4 regions of the Exiguobacterium sp. NPDC077395 genome follow, and region 2 is predicted to be linked to each of the others. Evidence: riboswitches for the same ligand, from Rfam matches in the RefSeq annotation. Region 2 holds a riboswitch; each other region holds the start of a gene.
What was found. A riboswitch is a leader RNA that binds a small molecule or an ion and turns the genes downstream of it on or off. The one in region 2 is predicted to bind S-adenosylmethionine.

Region 1 (4,593 bases), on a different contig from region 2:
ACGCCACCTTTTAAGTGGAAGATGTTGTCGTGACCTTGGTCACGCATATATGCTGTAAATTTCTCGCAACGGACGCCACCAGTACAGTACGTGAGCAGTGTTTTCCCTTCGTAGAGGTCTTTGTTCTCTTCGAGCCATTCTGGCATGTAACGTGAAGCCTCTACATCGATTTTGATCGCGTTTTTAAAGTGACCAAGTTCGTACTCGTAGTTGTTACGAACGTCGAGGATGACGACATCATCACGATTCATCATCTCTTTCCATTCTGCTGGTTCGAGGTATGCACCGTGTTGTTTCGGTACATCAAACTCACCATCAAAGCGCCACGTCACGAGCTCTTTCTTGTGACGGACAAAAATTTTCTTGAACGCATGCTCTTCGACTTCATCGATTTTGAACTCGATATCGCTGAAGAGTGGGTTTGCTTTCAAGTCGTTCATGTATTGCTCAGTCTGTTCCCAAGTACCAGAGCACGTCCCGTTGATTCCTTCGGAGGAAATCAAGATGCGTCCTTTGATGCCAAGGTCTTTACAATACTTCAAATGTTCTTGCGTGAGTGTTTCTGGGTCTTCGATGTTGACGTACTTATAGTACAGCAAGACCCGCATTGGTTTTGTTTCCATGTTGTGTTGCTCCCCTGTGTTCAGTTTTTTGCAGGAAAACGAACGTTGGGTTGTGTCGTTCGACGAATAGACTTGCCTGCAACCACAAGTCCATTATTATATGATAAATATCACGACGAATTTTCGCAAATGGTTTTTAATTTTTTTTGACGAATGCAGGGAGATGCGTCTTGAAAATCGAATTCGGGTATTAGAGTAGTAGTAACGAAAGTTGAAGGTGGAACGACTATGCTCACTTCTCTCCAACAGTACATCATCCAATTAATCGAATGGCTTCAAAGTTTGCCTGGCGGTCCTTGGGCCGGACTCGGCGCTCCGTTTTTAGAAGCGATCTTTCCGTTTTTGCCACTCGTTTTAATCATTTCAGCGAATGCGGCAACATATGGTTTTTTGTTAGGGGTCCTTTTATCATGGATCGGGAACTTACTCGGAACGATTGTCGTCTTCGTGGCGGTCCGATATGTGTTTCGTAAACCGATGACGCGCTGGCTCGAGAAACATAAAGCGGCGGTCTATTGGTTAGAACGAATCAACCATATGAGTCCGATCTCACTCGGGTTCTTGTATTCGCTCCCGTTCATCCCAGTCAGTTTGATCACCTATTTGCTGGCGCTCATTCAGATGCCGCTCCGTACGTTCATTTTGGCGGCGGGATTCGGGAAACTACTCGTCGTCGTCATTTTCTCGGTCATCGGGGATCAATGGGAAGAATTTATCCAAAGCCCGTTTCGTTTATCGATGCTCGGTCTGCTTTTGGTCGCATTGTGGGCCATCAGTCGAGGACTAGAAGAAGTGCTCAAACGACGCGCTTTCAAAAAACGCAACGAGCAATTGAAGCAAGAGATGATCACTAAACGACAAACACCCCTTTGAACAAGGGGTGTTTGTCGTTTAAGACTGCTTTTTAAAACGCGGGAAGTTGAATGCAATCGCAATTCCTCCACAAATAAAGAGGAGGAACGGATAAAACATGAACGGGACGAGGTCAGGCGAAGCGGTCTTCGTCAACTCTGCGGCGATGAGAAGTTGCGCTCCGTATGGGAGAATCCCTTGTACACCACATGAGAAGATGTCGAGTACACTCGCTGATTTTTTCCGTTCGATCTCGTATTCGTCCGCAATGTTCGCGGCGAGTGGTCCGGCTACGAGAATGGAAATCGTATTGTTCGCGGTCGCTACGTTCGTCGCACTGACGAGACCCGCGATACTCCACTCGGCACCAGCACGTTTTTGAATCCGTGACGTCAACGCATCACGCAAATACGTGAGTCCGCCGTTGTGCGAAATAAGTCCGACGAGGCCGCCCATGAGTAACGTCAAGAACGAGATTTCGGCCATACCGACCATACCATCGGCGATAGCGGTCACAAATGCTGTGACGGATAAGCTTCCGTCGAGAAGACCGATGATTCCGGTTAGCGTGATCCCGCCCAACAGGACGAGAATGACGTTCAGTCCCGTTAACGCCAGTCCGATGACCGCGAGATACGGAATAAGTTTATACCATTCGAATGCAGCGACATCAACCGTCGATTCACCGTTCGACAAGACGGCGAGTAAAATCGTCGTGATGATGGCAGCTGGTAGCACGATCCAAAAATTTGTCCGGAACTTATCGCGCATGTTCGTCCGTTGCGTCCTTACGGCAGCAATGGTCGTATCCGAAATGAATGAAAGGTTGTCTCCGAACATGGCTCCGCCGACAACTGCCGCGGCTGCGATGGCGACGTTCACACCACTTTCCTCATGTATACCGAGGGCAATCGGCGCAAGTGCCGCAATCGTCCCAGTCGATGTGCCCATTGCCATTGAAATGAAAGCAGCAATGACGAATAGTCCACTTAAGAGAAGCGATGGGGGTAAGAGTGTCAACGCGGCGTTAACCGTCGCGTCGATGGCACCGATTGATTCAGCTACCGTTGAAAAGGCGCCGGCCAGTAAGAAAATAAAAATCATAATGATGATTCCCGGATTTCCGGCACCTTGTGCGATGCGTTCCACGGTTTGTGTGGCGCTTCCTTTTGTCATGAACGCTGCGACCATCAATGCGATCATGGCTGCGACGAGAACTGGAAACTTATAAAAGTCCCCATAGTAGACACCCGCCCCGATGAAAAAGAGCAAGAAGACGAGTAACGGCAGAAGTGCCCACTTGTTTGCTGTTGGTTGTTCCAAAATAATCACCTCACTAAAAAATAAAAAGGACCTTTTTCTTGAGAAAAAGGTCCTTCGTGCGAAATACCCTTTTCATCTTTCGGACTGTTGTCCGCTGGATTTGGCACAGGTTCCCCGCTGCCGAGACTTCATAGGGCCAGTCCCTCCGTCTCTCTCGATAAAAAGTTAAGTTATCCTATTATCAAACACGTTCCCTAACGTACCTGTTTCAAATCCCGTTGTCAACCTAAAAACTCCCCAATTCGATGTGAGAAAGGGGAGTTTACGTCGTTAAATTGTTGAAGTGCGCTACACGGTTACGTCCTGCATATTTTCCGCCAACATACAGGGCACGGTCCGCATTTCGAATCGTATCATCGAGACGCTTGTTCCCGAACGCTTCAATTGTGTCGACCCCGATGGAGGCGGTGACAGAAATCTCATGGTGGTCAACATGAAACGGTTTCGCTTCGATTTGATGGCGAATCCGCTCCGTGATTTCAATCGCTTGGTGCATATCACAATGATTGAGCAATAAAATAAATTCTTCGCCACCATAACGTGCAGCAAAGTCGTCTGGACGGAGCACTTGACGGATTCGTCGTCCGAACTCTTGTAAGACATGGTCCCCGACCTGATGACCGTACGTATCGTTAATCTTTTTGAAAAAATCAATATCGAGCATGGCAACCGATATAGGATATACCGACATATCGGATATTTGTTGAATGCCATATTCATAAAATGCACGCGCATTAGCAAGAAGCGTTAAACTGTCCGTCCGACTCTCGGTATAGAGGCGGTCCCGTTCGTGACAACGGCTAATGGTTCGGTTGAACGATTTTAACAATTTGATGATTTCGTGCTGAATAATCTTTGGATAACCGTATACAGGTTCTCCCATCATAACAATCCAGGTGCGAATCTCTTCGATTTCCTCCGAACGAACAGAAACGAAGCTGTGGTAATCGTCGTGGAAAGCATCAGAAAGGGAAGTATCCCATTCAAAGCGCATCTCATAGTCGAGGACTTGCTCGATTGGCTGACTCATGTCAAGCAACGTAAAGACGATGGGTCGATCGATGGGCTGTCGCGTCTTTAAATCAAAGTACAGGGTGCGTTCAAACAATTTAAACTCGACATACCCTTCATCATAATGATTCAGCTGTTCGCATTGACTTAAAAATACTTCGATGGCTTGCGCCTCGCTCTGTGACAAGGAAACGGCCTCTTTCGCTTCATCGTATTGCTCAATCAAAGATTTGAATGCATCTTGTCGCTCTTTTTGAATGAGGAGACGTTTAATAAAGAATGTCAACGCAGCGGCGATGCTACTGACGACGAGTAAGTTGGTCTCTCGGAAAAACGCTGCCGCTAAGATGAAAATCAAACTGACGACGTACGTATAGAAGGCAATCTTCATAAAGTCGCTTAATGCGATGTCGACGCGGAACCACCATTTCACCTGATATTTTTGGAATACCGTGTTTAAGAAGATGGCAAGGAACAGTCCGGCAAGCGGCACGAACGAATCTTGCGAATAAAAGTCGAGACCAGTCTCCCCACCGAGGGCGAGATAAACCGCTGCCGGGATGACAATCTCTAAGTACGCCGTAATGGCATTCCACGGATACGTGAAGCGGAAGCGGCGAATAGCAACTTTCGGTTTCAAGTTGGCGAATTGAAAGACGAACAACCCGATTTGGTTGACGATGAGTGCTGTTTCAAATCCAAAGAATAAAAATAAAATTAAGACGATACTTTCAGAAAAAGTGAAGTACACACCTTTGACTTCGATCGAGTCGAGTTGAAAAAT
Region 2 (4,593 bases):
CGGAAATCATCGATTTGACGTTAAAAGAGGAACACGGCTTTCTTCCGGACTATTCAACACTCGACCCGTCCCACGCGAAACTCATGTATTTGAACTACCCGAGTAATCCGACTGGGGCTGTCGCGACGCCGGCATTCTTTGAAGAGACCGTCGCGTTTGCAAAGAAGCATGATGTGATGGTCGTCCACGATTTCGCTTATGGAAGCATTGGGTTCGACGGTTATGTTCCCCCGAGCTTTCTTCAGGCAGATGGTGCGAAAGAAATTGGAATTGAAGTATACACGATGTCGAAGGCGTTCAATATGTCGGGGTGGCGTGTCGCGTTCGCGGTCGGAAATGCCGATATTATTGAAGCCATCAACACGTATCAAGATCACGTCCACGTGTCTGTCTTCTCAGCCATTCAAGAGGCAGCGATTGTGGCGTTAGAATCTCCGCGCGACTTACGTGATGACCTAGCCTCACTTTACGAAACAAGACGAAACCGATTGATTAATGGGTTACGCCGGGCGGGGTGGGAGATTGAGGCACCGAAGGGTTCGTTCTTTGTATGGGCGAAAGTACCTGAGGGGGATGCAAAATCGTTCTCGACAAAGTTACTCCACGAGGCGGGTGTTGCCGTCACACCAGGCTACTTCTTCGGAACAGAGGGAGATCACCACATCCGTTTCGGTCTCGTATCGTCTGAACAGAAGATTGATGAAGCGGTAGAACGGATTGAGAGACTGTTTGCAGCCTATGAGGAGGTACATTTGTGATTCGTCAGGCCGTGCTCGAATATGACCATTCGCATGATGCGCTCGAGAACCTTCATACGTTGATTGGAAACCGGAAGGCACTCGTTTTGAAAGGATCGAACGGATACGGTGAAGCGGTTCGCGTGTTCCCTCGTCTAGCAAATCTTCCGAGTGTACAGTTCAACGGGGAATGTTCAGACGAAGAAGTAAATCGTTTGAATGCCTATCGACCAGACGTATGGATTGCCGTCGGCGGAGGTAAATTGATTGATACGGCGAAGCGGATTGCATTCGCCCAGTCAGTCCCGCTCATTGTCGTCCCGACACTCGTATCAAACTGTGCAGCCTTCACACCACTGAGCGTCATCTACAGTGAGGAAGGCTCTTACATTCGCTATGACACGTTTCCGGTCGTCATCGAGCGCGTCATCGCAGATGAACGACTGTTACGTGATTCGCCTTATGACTATTTCAAGGCTGGCGTCATCGACACGGTCTCAAAGTGGTTCGAGGCTCGTTATATTAGCGGGACGACTTCGAAGGATGCAGGGATTCAGTCAGGGTTATCACTTGCTGCGCAGTGCGGTAAATTGATGGACTTGTCGATTCATGAACAAGACTTTCGTCGTTATGGAACGGACGTCCGATATATCGTCGACCATGTCCTCGCAATCGGTGGTGCGGTCGGTGGGTTCGGGGATGCCGGCACACGTGTTGCCGTTGCGCACGCCGTTCATAATGCACTCAGTCGCTTTGATTCGACTCATCATTGGTTACATGGGGACAAGGTCGGGTTCGGATTGATTGTTCAAGAACGGTTGATTCGGTCCGATGACACCTTCCTGCTCGAGGACTGGCTTCAATCCATCGATGCGCCGACTTCGCTAACACAACTTGGGATTCATCCTGATCAAGTCGATGAATTGGTCACTTCGATTGTTGAAGAAATTACGATTCAAGGGATTCGGAATCTTGAAGATTCAGAGCAGTTAAAAGAAATTCTCATCAATCTACAAGAAGTTGTTTACAAATAATGCTTTTATCAGTAATATAATAACAAAATAATAAAACCGTTTGCTTATCAAGAGTGGTGGAGGGACTGGCCCGATGAAACCCGGCAACCAGATCAGTATGATCATGGTGCTAATTCCAACAGACGAGACGTCTGGGAGATGAGCGTGTCCGACTTTCACTTGTCGTGCCCGCCGCTCTTCGTGAGTAGCGGGCTTTTCATTTGGAGGAGGAACTATTCATGAACATCAAACAAAAAACACTTTTGGCAGGCACGTCATTCCTTGCAGCAATCGCACTTTCTGCGTGTGGACAATCCGAGGCGAGCGAGACGCTCAGCACGGAAGAACTGACGATCGGCGTGACTGGTGGCCCACACGAGCAAATTGCGGAGAAAGTACAAGAACTCGCGAAAGAGGACGGTCTTGAGATCGATATCAAAGTATTCAATGATTACAACACACCGAACACGGCACTCGACGAGGGAAGCCTTGATGTAAACAGTTACCAGACGTTATCGTTCCTCGAACTTCAAAAGTCAGACAAAGGGTATAAAATTGACGACGTATTCAAAACGGTCGCATTCCCGATGGGTCTTTATTCTGAGAAGTTGACAGATATCAAGGATTTAAAGGAAGGGGATAAAGTAGCCGTCCCGAACGATCCGGCAAACGAACTTCGTGCCTTGCGACTATATGAAACAGCAGGTCTGATCACACTAAAAGAAGGTCTGACGGATAAAGCGACTAAACGAGATATCGCGGAAAACCCGCTCAATCTCGAATTCATCGAACTCGAAGCGTCACAGCTCCCGACACAACTTCCGGAAGTGGCACTAGCAGCGATTAACACGAACTTCGCGATGGGTGCAGGTCTCTCCATCAACGAGGATGCCCTGTTCCATGAGGACACGGTCGACAACCCATATCCGAACTATGTGGTCGTCCGCTCGGCCAACAAAGAAGATGAGGTCGTTGAGACATTGAAGTCTTACTACCATTCGGATGAAGTACGTGCTTTCATCGAAGAGGAATTCAATGGATCTGTCGTACCAGCGTTCTGAGGAGGGATTCGATGATTGAACTGAAACAAATCACCAAGCAATTTCACGTCAATGGAGATACGATCACAGCGCTCGACGACGTCTCCCTCACAATCGAAAAAGGGGAGATCTTCGGCATCATCGGCCGAAGCGGTGCCGGAAAGAGTACCCTTATCCGGATGATCAATCTGTTGGAACGTCCGACGACAGGTGTCGTTGAAATTGAGGGACAAGACATCACGCTGCTAAAGAAAAAAGGTCTGTCGACGTTACGTCAGCGAATCGGCATGATCTTTCAACATTACAACCTATTAAAGACCGCGACCGTCGAAGAGAATGTCGCCATCCCGCTCCGCCTCGAAGGGCTCGGGAAGCAAGTCATCCGTGAACGGGTCGACCGCTATCTCGACATCGTCGGTTTATCCGAACATCGGAATCATTATCCGGAACAATTGTCAGGCGGTCAAAAACAGCGTGTCGCCATTGCGCGAGCGCTCGCCCATGAACCGGACATCCTCCTCAGCGACGAGTCGACGAGTGCACTCGACCCTGAGACGACCGAGTCGATCTTAGAGTTGTTGCTCGAGATTAACCGAGAACTCGGATTGACCATCTTCTTGATCACGCATGAGATGGAAGTGATTGAACGAATCTGTGACCGAGTCGCCGTCATCGATCACGGCAAAATCATTGAACAAGGCAACGTGTTGGATGTCTTCTCAAACCCGAGACACGAAACGACGCAGCGGTTCTTGAAGACGAATCTCGATGTACCGGAAGAAGTGGTGTCGGAATTACAGACGCGAGGCACGCTCGTTCATTTATCATTCATCGGTAGTCAAACGGAACAAGCGGTGCTCGCCCAGTTGACGAAACGATTCGGGATCTTACCGAACATCATCGGAGGCGGGATCAAGAAATTGAAAGCGGGTCTTGTCGGAAATCTGCTCGTTCACCTTGACGGGGATCACGATCAAACAGAACTTGCTGTCCGTTATTTGAAAACGAGCGGCGTACACGTAAGGGAGGTGTCGAATCATGCAACAGTTCTGGACAGACTGGGGTGACCTCATTTGGACGGGAACGATTCAAACGTTGACGATGACGAGTATCGCGCTCCTCATCTCGACCTTGATTGGACTTCCGCTCGGGACGTTGCTCGTACTGACGAGACCGAACGGGCGTCTCGCGAACCGGTTCGTGTACGGTGGATTATCGAGCGTCATCAACGTCATTCGTTCGATTCCGTTCATCATTCTCTTGTTTTTCATCTTGCCATTCACACGCTTCATCATGGGTACGACGATCGGGGTCCAAGGTGTACTTCTACCACTCATCGTCTTCACCGCTCCATACATCGCACGACTCATGGAGTCTGCTCTTCTTGAAGTCGACCGCGGGGTCATCGAGGCGTATGAGGCGATGGGCATCTCGACGAGAAAAATCATCTGGTACGTCCTCATCCGTGAGGCACGTTCTTCCATCGTTCTCGGATTGACGATTGCGACAATCGGGTTGATTGGTGCGACAGCCATGGCAGGTCTCGTTGGAGCCGGTGGGCTTGGAGACATCGCGTATCAATACGGACACCTTCGTTTCGAACCGGAAGTCATGTATGTGACGATTTTTGTCCTTATCCTACTCGTTCAATCGATTCAGTCATTCGGAAACCGATTGGCAGCTAGATTAAAACGAGCCTAAAAAAGAATCGTGTCGCCTTGGCGACACGATTTATGCGTTGTGGAGCAAACGTTTTAGTTCAGCGATGCGGTCATGCCGAGGAATGAACGTCCGAATCTCTTT
Region 3 (4,593 bases), 490 kb from region 2:
ATGAGTCCAGATACGCCAAACCCTGCACTGATTGGAGTTCCCTCGATTCTTAATATACCAGCGAGCGCACCGAGGATGGCCGCATTCGCCAAAATCGGAAGCATCATAATCGGGCGTCGGACGAAGTTTGCCATTTGAATCTTCGGTGACCCGAGGAAGTGGGCGATCGATGTCCCGGTCGCGTTCGCCTGCCACCCTGCGATGGCGAGACCGAATCCAGCGGCAACGACGCCGAGGTTTGCCGCACCGGCCGCAACGCCTGATAGGCTAATCGCGGTCGCGATCCCGACAGTCGAAATCGGCGAGACGATGATGAGCGAGAACGCCATCGCGATCAAGATGCCCATGAGAACCGGTTGAAGAGCCGTCATCGTCATGATGAGGTATCCGATGTATGTCGTGATCTGTGAGATATACGTCAATAAGAAGGCACCGATGCCCCCTGCGACGACAATGACTGTCATCGGCATGACGATGACCGTGTACGTCTTCAAGTGGGGAGCGAGCTTCATGACAAGAATCGTAGCGATCGCAGCGGTCACACCGGCTGTGATCACGTCACCGATTCCGGCCATCACGAACGCACCTTCATTAATTCGAACGGCGCCACTGCCGACATAGGTTGCGATGGCAATCGTTCCAGCCTCTAAAATCGATCGTCCGAACTGCATGGCGACGGCAAGACCGATAATGGCCGGGAGGAGGCGCATCGCAATCGTCGTCGCATCCAATATGAATTGAAGAGACGGAAAATAAGGGAGTATGGCTTTCGTTAATTCTCCGAGCAATGCGCTCGGGATGAGGGCGATCAGAATCGCCATACTGAGACCGTTTAAGACGTTCATCGTAAATTGCTTTGTCGTACCAGTTGCTTGTTCCGTCATCATTCATTCACCTGTCCTTCTTTTTTACTGTTATGTACAAAAGCGATAAAGTTAGAACCCATATTATTCCTATCAGACAGAAGAGTCAAGAGAATCATTGAAAAATTCTGAAATTTCACGAGAGCACGAATTTTGAATACATATTTATCGACCTTTATAATGACAGGAGAGGTGAGAAAAATGATTACAGACGGATTCTTATATATATACGCGCCGATGTGTGGTACATGCGCTGTCGCGGAGAAAATGTTGACGGTCGTCGAGGCGGTCGACCCTGAAATTCAGATTGAAAAGCGCGATGCGAACTATATCCCAAACGAGCTTGAAGCCTATCAGGTGATGAGTGTCCCAGCGCTGTTAAAGCTTGAAAATGGCGAGGTTCGGGATCGTCTTTACGCTTTTCAGAACGTTCAACACGTCCTCTCTTTCGTGAAGTGAGAGAGGAACATTAGAATAATCTGAAAATTTTAAATAATCAGTTGACACAGAAAGTTCACGAATGGTATATTCATTACAACATCTTACTTGAACACAAAATAGGACGCGATATTCCCGACATCAAGACGTTTTGGTGAAGCCGCTGCTACCTTTATACGAATACACGTCAGTCTTCCCTTCGATTGTCCCCCAAAAAAATCAAGCGAAGAAAGACGTTCCGTATAATCGCACGGTCCAAATCAAGATCGAGTGATGATTGGTGAATCTCCCCCATATAAGGATGTAAATCTTGAACGGGCAAAAGATTTTCATCTATGGGCTGTCCTTCCGTGACTCAAGGTGCTACGTTCTGTGTCGTCCTCGGACGACACCTTTTTTTGATTTTTTTGAAAAAATGATTTGACAGCAGAAAAAGCTGTCGCTATGATAAAGCTAATCGAATACACAACACTCTTATCAAGAGAGGCTGAGGGACTGGCCCTATGACGCCCAGCAACCGCGGAGCAATCCGAAATGGTGCTAATTCCAGCAAGGTGAGAAACCTTGAGAGATGAGAGCAATCGTTGTCCGTACGATAAAGTGCGCACGTTTGCTCAAACGTGCGCGCTTTTTTTGTTGTCAGGAGGGAAAGGAATTGATTCAATTACGAAACGTCGCCAAATGGTTCGATACGAAGAATGGTCGTGTCCAGGCGGTCGATGATGTGTCACTAACGATTGATCGCGGTGAAATTTTTGGAATAATCGGATATTCGGGGGCGGGGAAGTCGACGCTCATCCGATTGCTCAACCGTCTCGAATCACCGTCTAGCGGTGAAATCGAGGTCGCCGGGAGTGAGCTCACGAAGCTCAGTCCGAAAGAATTACGAGGAGTTCGCAAGAACGTCTCGATGGTCTTCCAGCACTTTAACCTTCTGTGGTCGCGCACGGTCGCAGAAAACATCAGCTTCCCACTCGAATTGATTGGGGTACCGGCAAGTGAGCGGAAGCGTCGGGTCCAGGAACTCGTCGAGCTCGTCGGACTATCAGGTCGCGAAGACAGCTATCCGTCACAATTATCCGGCGGTCAAAAACAGCGAGTCGGGATTGCCCGCGCGCTCGCTACAAATCCAGAGGTGCTCCTCTGTGACGAAGCGACAAGCGCGCTCGACCCGAAGACGACGGATTCGATTCTTGAACTGCTCGTCAGCATCAATAAGAAACTCGGATTGACAATCGTCCTCATCACACATGAGATGCACGTTATCCAAAAGATTTGTCATCGCGTCGCCGTGATGGAGGCAGGGAAAGTCGTTGAGACAGGTCAAGTCTCCGATGTGTTCCAACATCCGGAGCAGCCGATCACAAAAGAATTCGTGAAACAAATCGGGGCGGTCGACGATCTGTCGCTCACGTTCGAACATTTGAAAGCACGCTATCCGAGTGGACAAATCGTCAAATTGAAATTCTTGAACGAAACGGCAGAACAACCGATTTTGTCTGACGTCCTTAAGACGCACGACATCGGATTCAACATCATCGGCGGGAACGTGACTCAGTCACAAGTCGGTGCGCTCGGCACGCTATTCATCCAATTGATTGGGGAAGCACGAGAAATCGAACGCGCCATCGCGTCGATTCGTTCGCAATCAGTAGAAGTGGAGGTGGAAAGCGATGTTTCCTAACGTAGACTGGCAAATCATGATGGAACAGACATGGGAGACGTTATACATGACGCTCGTCGCGGGTGTCGCGACGTTTGTGATTGGACTCGCTTTAGGTTTGATTCTTTATATTACAAACGAATCGCTATTATTAAAGAATCGTCCAATTTACGTCTTCGTCAGCGCGATCGTCAACGTGTTCCGTTCGATCCCGTTCATCATCTTAATCATTTTACTCATCCCGTTCACGTTGTTCCTGCTTGGTACCATGCTCGGTTCGACGGCGGCGCTTCCGGCACTCATCATCGGAGCTGCACCGTTCTACGCCCGTATGGTCGAACTTGCCCTTCGTGAAGTCGACCGCGGTGTCATCGAGGCAGCGGAATCGATGGGCGCGACGAAATGGCAAATCATTTATAAAGTGTTGATTCCGGAAGCACTTCCGGCAATCGTTTCAGGACTCACGGTGACCATCGTTGCAATCGTCGGTTATACGGCGATGGCCGGTGTCGTCGGAGGAGGCGGACTCGGGAACTTGGCCTTCTTGGAAGGGTTCCAACGTTCACAAAACGACGTCACGTTCGTGGCGACGGTGCTCATCTTACTCATCGTGTTCGTCATCCAGTTCATTGGTGACCGACTCGTTACAAAAATTGATAAACGTTCAGCTTAATTACACATAAACCATTTGGAGGGATTTATAATGAAAACTTGGAAAACAGTACTCGGATTGACAGCTTTATCAGCATTCACAGTTCTCGCGGCTTGCGGCGGGGAAGATGCAGAAACAGGTTCTGGCGATGAAAAAACATTGATCGTCGGTGCGTCGAACGTACCGCACGCTGAGATTTTAGAGCACGTACAAGAAGAATATGAAGCAAAAGGCTACAAACTCGAAATCAAGAAGTTCCAAGACTACGTGCTTCCGAACAAGACGCTCGCAAGCGGTGAGCTCGATGCGAACTACTTCCAACATGAGCCGTACCTTGAGTCACAGATGGCTGAAAACAAAGACTACAAATTCGCATCTGCGGGTGGCGTTCACATTGAGCCAATCGGTGTGTACTCACAAAAATACAAATCGCTCGACGAACTTCCTGAAGGCGCAGAAATCATCATGAGTTCATCGGTCGCTGACCACGGACGAATTCTCACGATGCTCCAATCAGAAGGTCTCATCACACTTGCTGAAGGCAAGACGGTCGATGCGACAGTCTCTGACATCGTTGACAATCCGAAAGACTTGAAGTTCAAAACAGACGTTGAAGCAGCACTTCTTCCGACAGCTTACAACAACGGAGAAGGCGATGCGGTCCTCATCAACACGAACTATGCCATCGACGCAGGTCTTAACCCACTTGAAGATGCCATCGCACTTGAAGGCGAAGACTCACCATACGTCAACTTGATCGTCACACGTGAAGGAGACGAAGAAGATGAGCGTGTCAAAGCACTCCTCGAAGTATTGACTTCTGAAGAGACACAACAGTGGATCTTAGACGAATACAAAGGTGCGGTCGTACCGGTACAACAATAAGCAGTCTCGACTCAGGGGTCATCCCCTGAGTCTTTTTTTGTCTAGTGTTCTTTCATAAAGAGAAGTACACTACATATATGAAAGAAAAGGAG
Region 4 (4,593 bases), 1.1 Mb from region 2:
GAGCGCCGTATTGTTCGTCGCCGAACCAAATTTCGCGACTTCTTGGATGCCCGGGTAACGTTTCAAGAACGCATCATAAATCGTATGACGACGTTCCATCGGCGTGAATCCGCCGACCCAGATCGTGACGATGTTTCCTTCCCCGTCCAAATCTTCAGCAAGTGCTTTGAGTGAGCGCCAAGCGAGGGAATAATCATCTTGATCGATGACCGTCACCCCTTCATTCGTTAAATCGTTGTCGAATGCGACGACTTTGATGCCCTTATCGAGCGCCCGTTGAACAGGCTCTTTCAAGGCATCAGCACGTCCGTGGTCAATCAAGATCACATCGACGCCTTGCGTCGTTGCCGTATCAACGTAACTCGCCATCTTCGACAAATCATTATCGGCGTTATACACTTTCACGTTGCCTCCGAACGCTTCGACTTGCTCGGTCACCCCTTCGATATATTGCGAAGAAAATGTCCCAATCGACATTTGCATGACGAGTGCGACCTCTAGGTCTTTCGGAAGCGTCTCATTTGAGACGCTGACTGTTTTTGTCTCCACTTTATTTGTTGTCGCGGTCGTTTTCGGTTGCGCCTGTTCGTTCGTGCATCCGGCAAGCGCCAGAATGACGGTCAACAGGAAGAAGATGATTTTTTTAGACATATGCGTTTCCTCCTACGTGTTGTACAATGACCGACTCGGTCGGTTCGAGCACACCTGTCTCTGTGATCAGACCGGTGATGAGTTCTGGTGGGGTCACATCAAACGCCGGATTGAAGACGGTGATGCCGACGAGTGCCGTCGAGTGTCCCCCGATATGGGTCACTTCATGCGCGTCCCGTTCTTCGATTTGAATCGTGTCGTCTGCTTCCAAATCAAACGTCGAATGCGGGGCTGCCACATAAAACGGGATGCCATAATGCTTCGCCAAAATTGCGAGCTGGAGCGTCCCGATTTTGTTGGCCGTATGACCGGTACGGGTGATGCGGTCCGCCCCGACGATGATGGCATCGATTTGTTTCGTCTGAATTGTCCACGCCGCCATGTTATCCGTGATCAATGTGACGTCGATGTCTGCCCGGTCGAGTTCCCATACGGTCAACCGTGCCCCTTGAAGCAGTGGACGAGTTTCCGACGCGAATACACGAAACGGGATGCCTCGTTCTTTTCCGACATAAAACGGAGCAAGCGCGGTGCCGTACCGTGACGTCGCAATGGCACCGGCGTTACAAATCGTCAACACGTTCCCTCCAGCAGGTAACACGGTCAACGCATGCTCACCAATCGTGCGATACGTCGCCACGTCTTGTTCATAGATTTCAATCGCACGCGCTTTGATGGCTTTTGCGATCTGCTCAAAGTCTTCCCCCACATTTAGTCGAAGGAGTGATTCGATGACATGTTGTAAGTTGACCGCTGTTGGTCTTGTCGCAATCAACCGTTGGCCGACCTGGTCCAATTGGCGGTGAAAATATAAATTGTCCTGGAGACGTGATGCCTCTTTCGCGAGGACGAACGCCCCAAAGTAAGCGATGGCCGGTGCTCCCCGAACTTGAAGGGCCTTGATCGCCTGTTCTGCCTGTTCGAGCGTTAACACTTCGACATAGCGCTCTTCTTGCGGCAACTGTGTCTGATCTAAAATCGTCAACACCTCGGTGTCGGCATCGAAATGAATACTTTGCACACTCATACACGCACCTCCGATAGGACTGGAATTAGCTGGTCAATCGATTGAATCTGATGGCGCTGTTTGATGAGACACGTGCCGAGCTCCAAGGCGTGACGTTTCCGTTCGATCCGAAGGTCGTCTGGCAACGTTTCTAAGTCAGCGACACCCGCTAGACCGACCGTCCGACGAATCAATTCGCAGCCTGCGTAGCCGATCGCATCACTCAAAATCGATGGCAACAGTTCGTCCACGAATCCTACTGTGTTGAACGGCTCGACCGCCTGTGTGAAGCGTGTACGGAACGTTTTTTCGAACGTCTCCCACAGAGTGAGCACTTCTGTGAAGCGTTCGAACCGCTTCAACGGATGTGCATACGTCGAGAACACCAAATGGGCGATGATTTGACCGATGTCAAAACCGAATGGACCGTAAAAGGCAAACTCAGGATCGATGATTTTCGTTTCCTGACGCGTCGCAAAAATGCTTCCTGTATGTAAATCCCCATGTAGCAACGCTTCATGTTTGGTCACGAACCCAACCTTCAATTTCGTCACTTCAATTTTCAAGGCGAGATCTGACCAAAGTTGCTCCACGTCCGGACGAAGAGCCATTTCGATTTGATTCGATTCTGCATCGCGATACGGGTCGGTGAAGATCAGCTTTTCCGTAATATCACATAGCTCTGGATTGTAATACTCTTTTTCGATTTGTTTCTTGGCGAGCGGTCCTTTCGCATAGTCAGATGTCGCAAACAACGTTTCCCCGAGGAATGTACCGACGTGACGCGCCAAATTCGGATAGCTCTCTCCTTTTAGGAAGCCTGACCGGACGATTTCAAAAGCTGACAAATCTTCCAAAATCGTATAGGCGAGTTCACGGTCACTACCGAGTACATCCGGTACGAATTGTGGTACGACTTTTGAAAACTCACGGAGGGCCAGTTGTTCAATCCACGAACGGTCAAGCGTGAGCGGCCAACTCTCTCCAACAACTTTTGCGTACGGCAACGCCTGTTTCACAATCAATGACGTTTCTCCTTGACGAATGCGAAAGACGAGATTTAAATTTCCATCTCCAATTTCCTCACATTCTGCAATCCCCTCTTCTAGTAACCCCAACTGTCGAACGTGTTCGACGACACTTTGTTCTGTAAACGCCTCATAAGCCATGATAATTTTCCCCTTTCTTGAATCTATGCATTAAAAAAGCCCCTTTCTCCGCGAGAAAGAGGCACACCCAAATTGGTTGTTCCTCTCATCTTTCAGACATATGTCTGGTGGATGTAGCACCGTGCCAAATGGTCGGTTGCTGCGGCGTCTTAGGGCCAATTCCCTCTGCCAACTCGCGATAAGAGTAAATGATGTAGTTGTATTTGACGTGTTGAGACGAATATTACGGACTAGGCACGCTAGTTGTCAATCCTCTATTTTCGGTCGACTCCCTATTTTTGACACGCATATATAGAAACATTATTTTCAAACTTTTTTTCTCAAAAAAAGGAATTGACGAGTGAGCGATTCTATGTAAAAATTCAATTAAATTTCACAACTTCACAACTATTCTTATCAAGAGCAGACGGAGGGACAAGCCCGATGATGTCGCAGCAACCGACCAGAAATGGCACGGTGCTAATTCTTGCAGCTATCGCTGAGAGATAAGAGTTCATTGTTTTCGAATGACCTCTTGCCTTGGCATGAGGTCATTTTTTGTTTGACCTGAAAGGAGGAACTTATGGGAATCATCGCAACTTATGAAATCAAACATACCGATCACGTCGAACGCGTGGCTGAGAAAATCGCACATGAGCTGACCGTCGGAACATGGACCGAATTGAACCATCTCGAACAGCATCAACTACAGGCGTTCCGAGGCGCGGTCATCGATACCTCCCAACAGGAAACGACGAGTCGTTTCTCGATTCGTTACCCGCTACATAATGTGACGCCGGACTTCTCGTCCATTCTGACGACGACATTCGGAAAACTGTCGCTCGACCCAAACGTCCAACTTGTCGACCTATCGCTCCCGAATGAGCTCGCATCGGACTTTCCGGGTGCCGCATTCGGTGTTGAAGGGGTCCGCGACATCCTTCAAGTACACGACCGACCGCTCGCCATGAGCATCTTCAAAGGTGTCATCGGGCGTGACCTTGATTTTTTGGCGACACAGCTCCGTGACCAGTTTACAGGTGGTATCGATCTCGTGAAAGACGATGAGATTTTATATGACAATCCGCTCACCCCATCGATCGAACGGGCACGGGTCGGGGCATCGATCATTCAAGAACATCAAGACCTGACGGGTCGTTCCGTTCTATACGCCGTCACGTTGAGCGGACCCGTTTTCACCTTACGCGATCAGGCAAAACGTTTGATCGAAGCAGGCGCGACCGCACTGTTGTTCAATGTGTATACGTACGGGCTCGACGCGTTACGAGAGCTCGCCAAAGACCCTGAGATTCACGTCCCGATTTTGGCACATCCTGCTTTTGCGGGAGCGTTGACCGGATTGATTCGTCATTCCCTCCTTTTCGGGAAACTGATTCGACTCGCCGGGGCAGACTTGACGCTCTTCCCGTCGCCATATGGTTCACTGTCGACTCCGAAAGACGAAACACAACAGATTCAAACGTACGCGACGGAATCCCATTGGACGAAACCGATTCTGACGGTCCCCTCTGCCGGGATTCACCCAGGACTCGTCCCGGATTTGATTCGTGACTTCGGAACGGATGTCGTGATCAATGCCGGCGGTGGGATTCATGGGCATCCAGACGGTGCGGCTGCCGGTGCGAGGGCGTTCCGCCAAGCAATCGATCAGGCAATCGGTAAAACGAGCGAGACCGATGCGTTATCGACTGCGCTGAATACGTGGGGTGCGCGATGAGTACGCACGTCATCTGTGATTTCGACGGGACCATCACGGAAGAAGATAAC

Region 1: another riboswitch for S-adenosylmethionine. It lies ahead of ACQKD4_RS11875 (Na+/H+ antiporter NhaC family protein); the one in region 2 lies ahead of ACQKD4_RS06305 (MetQ/NlpA family ABC transporter substrate-binding protein).
Region 3: another riboswitch for S-adenosylmethionine. It lies ahead of ACQKD4_RS03750 (methionine ABC transporter ATP-binding protein); the one in region 2 lies ahead of ACQKD4_RS06305 (MetQ/NlpA family ABC transporter substrate-binding protein).
Region 4: another riboswitch for S-adenosylmethionine. It lies ahead of mtnK (S-methyl-5-thioribose kinase); the one in region 2 lies ahead of ACQKD4_RS06305 (MetQ/NlpA family ABC transporter substrate-binding protein).

The regions. Positions count from the first base shown of each region.
Region 1 is NZ_JBNNHU010000002.1:273,787-278,379, forward strand. It holds gene ACQKD4_RS11865 (rhodanese-related sulfurtransferase) at 1-623, opposite strand, end outside; gene ACQKD4_RS11870 (TVP38/TMEM64 family protein) at 852-1,496, shown strand; gene ACQKD4_RS11875 (Na+/H+ antiporter NhaC family protein) at 1,515-2,798, opposite strand; SAM riboswitch class I at 2,868-2,962, opposite strand; gene ACQKD4_RS11880 (GGDEF domain-containing protein) at 3,061-4,593, opposite strand, start outside.
Region 2 is NZ_JBNNHU010000001.1:1,224,476-1,229,068, forward strand. It holds gene ACQKD4_RS06295 (aminotransferase class I/II-fold pyridoxal phosphate-dependent enzyme) at 1-758, shown strand, start outside; gene ACQKD4_RS06300 (iron-containing alcohol dehydrogenase) at 755-1,771, shown strand; SAM riboswitch class I at 1,813-1,916, shown strand; gene ACQKD4_RS06305 (MetQ/NlpA family ABC transporter substrate-binding protein) at 1,990-2,811, shown strand; gene ACQKD4_RS06310 (methionine ABC transporter ATP-binding protein) at 2,823-3,857, shown strand; gene ACQKD4_RS06315 (methionine ABC transporter permease) at 3,829-4,491, shown strand; gene ACQKD4_RS06320 (Spx/MgsR family RNA polymerase-binding regulatory protein) at 4,522-4,593, opposite strand, start outside.
Region 3 is NZ_JBNNHU010000001.1:731,162-735,754, forward strand. It holds gene ACQKD4_RS03740 (PTS transporter subunit IIC) at 1-884, opposite strand, end outside; gene ACQKD4_RS03745 (thioredoxin family protein) at 1,065-1,322, shown strand; SAM riboswitch class I at 1,773-1,879, shown strand; gene ACQKD4_RS03750 (methionine ABC transporter ATP-binding protein) at 1,957-2,985, shown strand; gene ACQKD4_RS03755 (methionine ABC transporter permease) at 2,975-3,637, shown strand; gene ACQKD4_RS03760 (MetQ/NlpA family ABC transporter substrate-binding protein) at 3,668-4,501, shown strand.
Region 4 is NZ_JBNNHU010000001.1:146,084-150,676, reverse strand. It holds gene ACQKD4_RS00860 (sugar ABC transporter substrate-binding protein) at 1-651, opposite strand, end outside; gene mtnA (S-methyl-5-thioribose-1-phosphate isomerase) at 644-1,678, opposite strand; gene mtnK (S-methyl-5-thioribose kinase) at 1,675-2,826, opposite strand; SAM riboswitch class I at 2,909-3,011, opposite strand; SAM riboswitch class I at 3,217-3,318, shown strand; gene ACQKD4_RS00845 (2,3-diketo-5-methylthiopentyl-1-phosphate enolase) at 3,389-4,543, shown strand; gene ACQKD4_RS00840 (2-hydroxy-3-keto-5-methylthiopentenyl-1-phosphate phosphatase) at 4,540-4,593, shown strand, end outside.